DNA from 3 places in the Achromobacter sp. AONIH1 genome. Region 2 is predicted to be linked to each of the others. Evidence: predicted binding sites of a transcription regulator. Region 2 holds the regulator's gene; each other region holds the start of a gene.
The links. Region 2 encodes NrdR, which represses ribonucleotide reductase genes. Its sites were predicted from a motif close to CACNANATNTNGTG; they were not measured.
Positions count from the first base shown of each region.

Region 1: C2U31_RS19175 (ribonucleoside triphosphate reductase) is a predicted target of NrdR. The motif match lies at 1,812-1,825, and genes of this name have one in related genera.
Region 3: nrdA (class 1a ribonucleoside-diphosphate reductase subunit alpha) is a predicted target of NrdR. The motif match lies at 1,789-1,802, and genes of this name have one in related genera.

Region 1 is NZ_CP026124.1:4,165,491-4,168,759, reverse strand. It holds gene C2U31_RS19190 (tripartite tricarboxylate transporter substrate binding protein) at 1-497, shown strand, start outside; gene C2U31_RS19185 (LysR family transcriptional regulator) at 536-1,423, opposite strand; gene C2U31_RS19180 (hypothetical protein) at 1,496-1,690, shown strand; gene C2U31_RS19175 (ribonucleoside triphosphate reductase) at 1,832-3,269, shown strand, end outside.
Region 2 is NZ_CP026124.1:1,763,648-1,766,916, forward strand. It holds gene glyA (serine hydroxymethyltransferase) at 1-981, shown strand, start outside; gene nrdR (transcriptional regulator NrdR) at 1,181-1,660, shown strand; gene C2U31_RS08125 (GlxA family transcriptional regulator) at 1,736-2,698, opposite strand; gene C2U31_RS08130 (cysteine hydrolase family protein) at 2,733-3,269, opposite strand, start outside.
Region 3 is NZ_CP026124.1:5,942,275-5,945,543, forward strand. It holds gene C2U31_RS27095 (ABC transporter ATP-binding protein) at 1-424, shown strand, start outside; gene C2U31_RS27100 (helix-turn-helix transcriptional regulator) at 545-922, shown strand; gene arsH (arsenical resistance protein ArsH) at 943-1,665, shown strand; gene nrdA (class 1a ribonucleoside-diphosphate reductase subunit alpha) at 1,974-3,269, shown strand, end outside.

The DNA of each region.
Region 1 (3,269 bases), 2.4 Mb from region 2:
GCCCGGGTTCCGCGCCCCACCTGGCCGGCGAGATGTACGCCGAGGCCGCCGGCGCCAGAATGACGCCGGTCCCGTACAAGGGCAGCGCGCCGCTGGTGACCGCGCTGATCGGCGGCGAGGTCGCGCTGGGCGTGGACACCGTGGCGTCCGCCGCGCCGCACGCCAAGGCCGGCAAGGTGCGCGCGCTGGCCGTCACCGGCGCGCATCGCTCGCCGCAGCTGCCGGACGTGCCGACCTTCGCCGAGGCCGGCCTGCCCGGCGTGTCCATGGTCGGATGGTACGGCCTGGTGGCGCCGGCCAAGACGCCCGCGCCGGTGCTGGATACGCTGGGCCGCGCGGTCGAGGAAGTCATGCGCGACCCGCAGGTGCGCAAGTCCATCGAGGACATGGCGATGGAGCCGGTGTTCATGCCTGGCCCGGCCTTCCGCGATCAGATTTCCAGCGAACTCGCCACCTTCGGCGCCGTCGGCAAGCGCGCCGGCATCACGCTGGACTGAGACAGGCCGCCATTTGCCTTGCCGCCTTCTGGCGGACCTCAAGCGGTGGAGAACGCCGCCAGCGCCTCCAGCACGGCGGCCGCCGCCGCGCCCGGCTCGGGCGCGGCGCGATAGGCCAGCGCCATCGGCCGCCTGAGCGGCGGCGACAGCGCGCGCCATTGCACGTCCGCGTGCCCCGCGTCCTCCACTTCGGCCAGCGGCAGGATGGCCGCGCTCTGGCTGGCCGCCGCCAGGCCCTTCAACGCGCCCGGGTAGCTCAGGGCCAGGAATGGCCTCGGATTGAAACCGGCCTGGCCAAACCAGGACGCGATCAGGCCGTGCATCTGCGTGCCCGGCGCGAAGCAGGCCCAGCGCCGCGTCGACAGCCATTCGGGCGTGACCGCCTCGGGCGCTTCCCATGAGGCGGGCAACAGCGCGACCATTTCGTCGTCGCGCCAGGGCATCACGGCCACCCGGGCCGTGGCGGGCTGCGGACTGGCGACGATGGCCACGTCCAGCGTGCCGCCCTGCAGCCGCAACATCGCCTCGGCCGAACCCGCCGCTTCCAGTTTCACGTCCACGCCGGGCGCGCGCCGCCCCAAGGCCTCCAGCACGAGCGGCAGCAGGCGGATGCCGACGCCGGCCGACACGCCCACCTTCACCACGCCCACGCTGCCGGCGGCGCGGCGGCGCACGATGTCCACGAGATCGTCGCTGGCGGCCAGCAGCTTGCGTCCTTCCTCGACCAGCGCCTGGCCCGCCGCCGTCAGTCCGGCCTGACGCCGGCCGCGCAGCACCAGCGGAACCTGCATGCGCGCCTCCAGTTCCTTGATGTGCAGGCTGATCGTGGGCGGCGCCAGATGCAGCGCCTGCGACGCCGCCGCGAAGGTGCCCAGGTCGGCGATCGCGATCAGGGTCTGGATCTGATCCAGGTTCAGGTTACGCATCAGCTTTCCTGACGATTTAGGTCAGTTCATTCAACTTTACGGATGGCAGTGTATCTCCGAGCATGCTGCTCCATGAATCACGACACATCCACACCGCCCTCCCACGCCGCCACCGCCCGCCCCACCATCGAACCGCCGTCGGACGCAACCCGGCCGCGTCCCGCCATGCCCTGGCTCCACCGCCTGGGCGCGGCCTTGATGCGCCGGCTGCGACGCGCTGAAAAACGCATCACCGACAACTTCAGGGTGCCGCCGAACGGCGCTTGAGGGGACGCATTGCGTCTTTTCCCGCCCGGCCGGCGGGGTTTGCGCCCGATCAAGCGCCGGCCAAATCCGGCGCGGCTGCGCCGCAATCAACACCATATGTGGTGATAGAGTTTTCGCACTCCACTACATATGGTGCCACCCATGCAGATTGAACACATCCTCAAGCGTGACGGCCGGGTCGTCGGATTCGACGCCGGCAAGATCGCCCAGGCCATCGCGGCGGCGGGCCGGAGCACCGGAGAGCTGGAGCCGCATGCCGCCCGGGCGCTGGCCGCCACGGTGGCCGAGGCCCTGACGCGCGACGGCAATGTCTGCCCCGGCGTGGAGACCATCCAGAACCATGTCGAGGAAGCGCTGGTGCGCGCCGGCCACTGGCGCACGGCGCGCGCCTACATCGTGCACCGCGAGCAGCACGCGCGGCTGCGCTCGCTGCGCCACACGCTGGTGGACGTGGAAAGCGCGATGGAGGAATACCTGGAGCAGCGCGACTGGCGCGTCAACGCCAACGCCAACCAGGGCTACAGCCTGGGCGGCCTGATCCTGAACGTGGCCGGCAAGGTCACGGCCAACTACTGGCTGTCCAATGTCTTCACGCCCGAGGCGGGCCAGGCCCACCGCGACGGCGACATCCACATCCACGACCTGGACATGCTCAGCGGCTATTGCGCCGGCTGGTCGCTGCGCCAGCTGCTGACCGAGGGCTTCAACGGCATCCCCGGCAAGGTCGAGGCCACGCCGCCGCGCCACATGTCGGCCGCCATCGGCCAGATCGTCAACTTCCTCGGCACGCTGCAGAACGAATGGGCCGGCGCGCAGGCCTTCAGCTCCTTCGACACCTACATGGCGCCCTTCATCCGCCGCGACGCGATGACCTACGCCGACGTCAAGCAGGCGATGCAGGAGCTGATCTACAACCTGAACGTGCCCAGCCGCTGGGGCACGCAGACGCCCTTCACCAACTTGACCTTCGACTGGACCTGCCCGGCCGACCTGCGCGAGCAGATCCCCTACATCGGCGGCGAGGAAATGCCCTTCGCCTACGGCGACCTGCAGGCCGAGATGGACATGATCAACCGCGCCTACATCGAGGTGATGATGGCCGGCGACGCCAAGGGACGCGCCTTCACCTTTCCCATCCCGACCTACAACATCACGCCCGATTTCGACTGGGACCATCCCAACACCACGCGCCTGTTCGAGATGACGGCGCGCTACGGCCTGCCCTATTTCCAGAACTTCCTGAACTCGGACCTGGAGCCGCACATGGTGCGCTCCATGTGCTGCCGCCTGCAGCTGGACCTGCGCGAGCTGCTCAAGCGCGGCAACGGTCTGTTCGGCTCGGCCGAACAGACCGGCTCGGTCGGCGTGGTGACGGTGAACTGCGCGCGCCTGGGCCATCTGCACCGGGGCGACGAGGCCGGCCTGATGGCGCGGCTGGACCGCCTGCTGGAACTGGGCCGCGACGTGCTGGAGACCAAGCGCAAGGTGGTGCAGCGCTACATCGACCAGGGCCTGTATCCCTATACCCGGCGCTACCTGGGCACGCTGCGCAACCACTTCAGCACGCTGGGCGTGAATG
Region 2 (3,269 bases):
GCCAATGTGCAGCCCAACTCGGGCTCGCAGGCCAACCAGGGCGTGTACATGGCCGTGCTCAAGCCAGGCGACACCGTGCTGGGCATGAGCCTGGCCGAAGGCGGCCACCTGACGCACGGCGCGTCGGTCAACGCCTCGGGCAAGCTGTACAACTTCATCTCGTATGGCCTGGACGAAAACGAAGTCCTGAACTACGACCAGGTCGAAAAGCTGGCCAAGGAACACAAGCCCAAGCTGATCGTGGCCGGCGCCTCGGCCTACGCGCTGCACATCGACTTCGAGCGCATGGGCCGCATCGCCCGTGAAAACGGCGCGCTGTTCATGGTCGACATCGCCCACTACGCGGGCCTGGTCGCTGGCGGTGCCTACCCCAACCCGGTTCCGCATGCAGACTTCGTCACCTCGACCACGCACAAGTCGCTGCGCGGCCCGCGCGGCGGCGTCATCATGATGAAGGCCGAACACGAGAAGATCATCAACTCGGCGATCTTCCCCGGCATCCAGGGCGGCCCGCTGATGCATGTCATCGCCGGCAAGGCCGTGGCCTTCAAGGAAGCGCTGGCCCCGGAATTCAAGGACTACGCGCAGCAAGTGGTCAAGAACGCCAAGGTGCTGGCCGATACGCTGGTCAAGCGCGGCCTGCGCATCGTTTCCGGCCGCACCGAAAGCCACGTCATGCTGGTTGACCTGCGCGCCAAGGGCATCACCGGCAAGGAAGCCGAAGCCGTGCTGGGCCAGGCTCACATCACGGTCAACAAGAACGCCATCCCGAATGATCCGGAAAAGCCCTTCGTGACCAGCGGCATCCGCCTGGGCACGCCGGCCATGACGACCCGCGGCTTCACCGAAGCCGAGGCCGAACTGACCGCCAACCTGATCGCCGACGTGCTGGACAACCCGCGCGACGAGGCCAACATCGCCGCCGTGCGCGCCAAGGTCAACGCACTGACCTCGCGCCTGCCGGTCTACGGCCGCAAGTAAGCGCCTGCGCTGTCCGCCCGGGAAACCGGGCGGCGGGGATGAAAAGGGACGGTTCCGCAAGGGCCGTCCCTTTGTTTTTGGCCGGACGCACGGTTGCTGGCAAAAATATCGGGGACGAATTCAGCCCTATTGACGATTTCCGCCGGACGGATCGTTACAATATGCTTAATTCTTGCCATCCGGCCTTCAGGGATCACACATGCGGTGTCCATTTTGCGGCAACCCCGAAACGCAGGTCGTCGACAGCCGCGTCTCGGAAGAAGGCGACGCCATCCGGCGCCGCCGCCGTTGCCTGTCCTGCGACAAGCGCTTCACCACCTATGAACGGGTGGAGCTGGCGCTGCCCTCGGTCGTCAAGCGCAATGGCAGCCGCAGCGACTACGATCCGGCCAAGCTGCGCGCCAGCCTGAGCCTGGCGCTGCGCAAGCGTCCCGTCAGTACCGGCGACGTGGATGCCGCCGTTTCCCGCATCGAAGAGCAGTTGCGGGCCAGCGGGCAGCGCGAAGTGCCCACCGAGCACATCGGCGAGCTGGTCATGAACGAGCTGCGCAAGCTCGACAAGGTGGCCTACGTGCGCTTTGCTTCGGTCTACAAGAGTTTCGAGGACATCGGCGAATTCGTCGAAGCCATCCGCGAGATGCAGGGGCCCTTGCTGCCCGGCAAGCTGCGCAAGGACTGAGCGGATCCGCCTGTTGTCGTCACGCCGCCGCTCGGGCGCCGTGGCTAGGTCGGCGCCCGAGGCCGACGGCCCGCTTCAGGCCGCCAGCTGCTGCCGCGCCATGCCGGGCGTGCGCGGCTCGAAGCGACGCCACACGCGCCGCATGTGCTGGGCCGAGCCAAATCCCGCCTTCTCCGCCACGCGCTCCAGGTCCAGCCGGGTTTCGCGCAGCAGGTCGCGCGCCAGCGCGACGCGTATCTGATAAAGATAGTCCATCGGCGTGCAGCCCGCGTGCAGGCGGAACAGCCGGGTCAGGTGGCGCGCGCTGGTATGGGCTTCCTGCGCCAGCGATTGCGCCGACCAGGGCGCCGCCGGGTTGCGCACCACCGCATCCTGCACCTTGTGGACGCCGGGATGCAGATGACTGCGGTGTTCCAGCCAGGGCGACAGGGCCGAATCCGTGCCGGCGCGGCGCTGGTAGACCAGCATTTCACGGGCGACCTCGCAGGCGATGCGCGGGCCGCAGTGGCGCGACACCATGTGCAGCGCGAGATCGATACCCGCCGTGATGCCCGCGCTGCTGACCAGCGCGCCGTCTTCGACGAAGATGCGGTTGTCGAGGATCCGCGCGCTGGGATCCAGCGCCGCCAGCTGCGCCAGGCTGCCGTGATGGGTGGTGCATTCGCGCCCGCGCGTGAGGCCGGCGGCCGCGGCGAACAGCGCGCCGGCGCAGATCGTCATCAGCGTGAAGCCGTCGGCCGGTTGGCGCGCGGCCAGCCAGTCGATGATGGCGCGCGCCTGCGCATCGTCCAGCCGCGTCGGCGTGCCCACCACGCCGGAAACGATGACCAGCGCGTTGGCGGGCAATCTGGCCGGCAGCGGCTTGATGCGCGCCAGGTGCAGCCCCGCCAGGCCGCATTCCAGCTCCGCCTCCGGTCCGCAGAAATGCAGCGCGAACGTGCCGGGGCACAGCCTTTCGGCCACCCGGAACGCCTCCGCCGGACCGGCCAGGTCCAGCAGCACCAGGCCGCGCGTCAGCACGAAGTACACCGGGATCATGGCGTGCGCTCGCGCATTTCAGCGGGACGACATGCTAAGCCGCCAGCACGTCGGCGGCACGCAAGACCCGCGCGAAGCGGCCCTGCAGCACCAGCTCGGTGCGGTCGCGGATCTCGGCGGGCGTGTATTGCCGGCCGGACGGGCTCTGCATGGCGAAGGTCAGGGTGGCGTCGGTGGGGAAGATCACCTTGAAGCCGGCGTCGCTGGCATGGCGGGAAGTGGTCTCGCAGCACTGCTCGGTGCGGATGCCGCTGACGATGATCTCGCCGATATCGTGATCCCGCAGCCAGTCATGCAGCGTCGCGCCGTCCTGGCCCTTGGCGTAGAGCGAGGAGTGCACGGTCTTGTGGAACACGGCGGTGGGCGAGATCTTCAGCTCTTTCAGCGTCTTGACGTGCCCGGACGCCAGCGAGAAGGGGTTGGCTGGATCGTCCGACACGCTGGTGTGGAAAACCTGCAGCACCGGCACGCCCTGGGACGTCGCGGCGTCGATCAGGCGCTGGATCTGCGCCACGAACGCGGGGTATTCGGTTTCGTCCCAAAACGGACGTTGCCGAAAGGAATCCTGGAC
Region 3 (3,269 bases), 2.5 Mb from region 2:
GCGCGAGAACCTGGTCGCCACCGCGCACAACCGCCAGCGGCTGACGCAGCCCTGGACGCTGGAGCGCGTCTACGCGCTGTTCCCCCGGCTGGCCGAACGCGCCCGCCACCTGGGCAGCCACCTGTCCGGCGGCGAGCAGCAGATGCTGGCCATCGGCCGCGCGCTGCTGACCAATCCGCGCCTGCTGATCCTGGACGAGGCCACCGAGGGCCTGGCGCCGGTGGTGCGCGAGGAAATCTGGCGGGCGCTGGACGGCCTGAAGCGCACGGGGCTGGCGGTGCTGTGCATCGACAAGAACCTCGAACCGCTGCTGGCGGCGGCCGACCGCCACGCCATCATCGAGACGGGCCGGGTGGCCTGGAGCGGCGATTCCCAGGCCTTCATCGACGACGAGGCGCGCCTGCTGCGGTATCTGTCGGTATAGCGGCGCGGCGCCGCACGAGCTATTGACTCTCAGGCACGCCGCCGGACAGGCCGGGACGGCCCGCGCGCCATCGAGCGTCGACCGGGCCAAATAATTCAATAATCGTTGTATGATTGAATAATGAACGAAGACCAGACCGTCGCCGCCCTCGGCGCCCTCGCCCATGCCCAGCGCCTGCGCGTGTTCCGCGCCCTGGTGGTCGCCGGCCCGGACGGCCTCACGCCCAGCGTCATGGCCGGGCAACTCGACGTCGCCCGCAATGCGCTGTCCTTCCACCTGAAGGAGCTGTCGCATGCCGGACTGGTCAGCGTCGAACAGCAGGGCCGCAACCTGATCTACCGCGCCGACTTCGCGCGCATGAGCGGCCTGCTGGGCTATCTGACCGAGCACTGCTGCGAGGGCGCGGTCTGCGAGGTCGCCAGCGTCCCGCCGCCCGGCCCCGCCAAGACGGCGAAACATCCGCTATCGACGGCGCGCAAGTCGCAAGCAAGAAATTGAGCAATAAGTGAGCAAAAAGCATGTCTGAGATCCCCGCCGATCTGCCCAACCTCGATTCCACGCTGTTCCAGCGGCCGGATCCGGCCGCGCTGTTCGCCCCCGCGCGGGCCACGCATCCGCCGCGCTTCCTGCTGCTGTACGGCTCCCTGCGCGAGCGCTCGTACAGCCGCCTGGCCGCCGAGGAAGCCGCGCGCCTGATCCAGGCGCTGGGCGGCGAAACCCGCCTGTACAATCCGTCCGGCCTGCCGCTGGTCGATGACGCTGGCGAGGACCACCCCAAGGTGCGCGAGCTGCACGCGCTGGTGCAATGGGCGGAAGGCATGGTCTGGAGCTCGCCGGAACGCCATGGCGCGATGACCGGCCTGATGAAGACGCAGATCGACTGGATTCCGCTCTCGGTGGGCGCCGTGCGCCCGACGCAGGGCAAGACGCTGGCCGTCATGCAGGTGTCGGGAGGCTCGCAGTCCTTCAACGCCGTCAACCAGATGCGGGTGCTGGGGCGCTGGATGCGCATGCTGACGATCCCCAACCAGTCCTCGGTGGCCAAGGCTTACCAGGAGTTCGACGAGGACGGGCGCATGAAGCCCTCGCCGTACTACGACCGGATCGTCGACGTGGTCGAGGAACTGGTCAAGTTCACCCTGCTCACGCGCGACGCGGCCCCCTATCTGGTGGACCGCTACAGCGAGCGCAAGGAAACCGCCGCCGCCCTGTCGCGGCGGATGCGGCAGGCGGCCCTCTGAATCGCCCGGAACCCCTGCCGGGCGGCCGGAGGGTACGCGTTTCCGGCCCGATCCACCCGTATATCCCTACAAATGCACGGGTCTTGATAAAGCACAAGATCTAGTCAACCCAAACCAGTGATACACTACCTATAGTGTTGTCACTCCAGCCGCCTCGATAGCCCCGCCGCCGTCCGGCACGGGCTTCCGAGCGACGGCACATGCCCCGCCAGCCCTGGCGGTCGGCCCCAATCTCGAACCCGAACATTCCGATCACTCGGAAGGACGTCGCTCGTCCTTTCCCAGCCGCAGGAGCTATGCAGTCCGCCATGGAAAAACAAGCAGCAATGATGGTCACCAAGCGTGATGGGCGTATGGAGCCCATCGATCTGGACAAGATCCACCGCGTCATCGACTGGGCCGCCAACGGCCTGGAGAACGTCTCGGTGTCGCAGGTGGAAATGCGTTCGCATATCCAGTTCTACGACGGCATCCGCACCGACGCCATCCACGAGACCATCATCAAGTCCGCCGCGGACCTGATTTCCGAGGAAACGCCCAACTACCAGTACCTGGCCGCGCGCCTGGCGATCTTCCACCTGCGCAAGATCGCCTACGGCCAGTTCGAGCCGCCGCACCTGTACGACCACGTGCGCAACCTGACCGAACAGGGCAAGTACGACGCGCACCTGCTGGCCGACTACAGCCGCGAGGAATTCGACGAGCTGAACGGCTACATCAACCACTGGCGCGACATGAACTTCGCCTACGCCGCGGTCAAGCAGATGGAGGGCAAGTACCTGATCCAGAACCGCGTCACCAAGCGCATCTACGAAAGCCCGCAGTTCCTGTACCTGCTGGTGGCGATGTGCCTGTTCGCGAAGTACCCCGCGCAGACGCGCCTGGGCTACGTCAAGCGCTTCTACGACGCGGTGTCGCGCTTCAAGATCTCGCTGCCCACGCCCATCATGGCGGGCGTGCGCACGCCGATGCGCCAGTTCAGCTCCTGCGTGCTGATCGAATGCGACGACGATCTGGACAGCGTCAACGCCACCACCAGCGCCATCGTCAAGTACGTGTCGCAGCGCGCCGGCATCGGCATCAACGGCGGCCGCATCCGCGCCCTGGGCAGCGAGATCCGTGGCGGCGAAGCGCTGCACACCGGCTGCCTGCCCTTCTTCAAGATGTTCCAGGCGGCGGTCAAGTCGTGCTCGCAAGGCGGCGTGCGCGGCGGCGCGGCCACCCTGTTCTACCCGCTGTGGCACCTGGAAGTCGAATCGCTGCTGGTGCTCAAGAACAACCGCGGCGTCGAGGAAAACCGCATCCGTCACCTGGACTACGGCGTGCAGGTCAACCGCCTGCTGTACCAGCGCCTGATCAAGTCGCAGGACATCACGCTGTTCTCGCCGCACGACACCCCGGGCCTGTACGAAGCCTTCTTCGCCGACCAGGACGAGTTCGAGCGCCTGTACCTGCAATACGAGCAGAATCCCGCCATCCGCAAGCGCAGCCTGCCGGCCGTGGAACTGTTCTCGCTGATGATGCAGGAGCGCGCCAGCACCGGCCGCATCTACATCCAGAACGTCGACCACTGCAACACGCACAGCCCGTTCGATCCCCAGGTC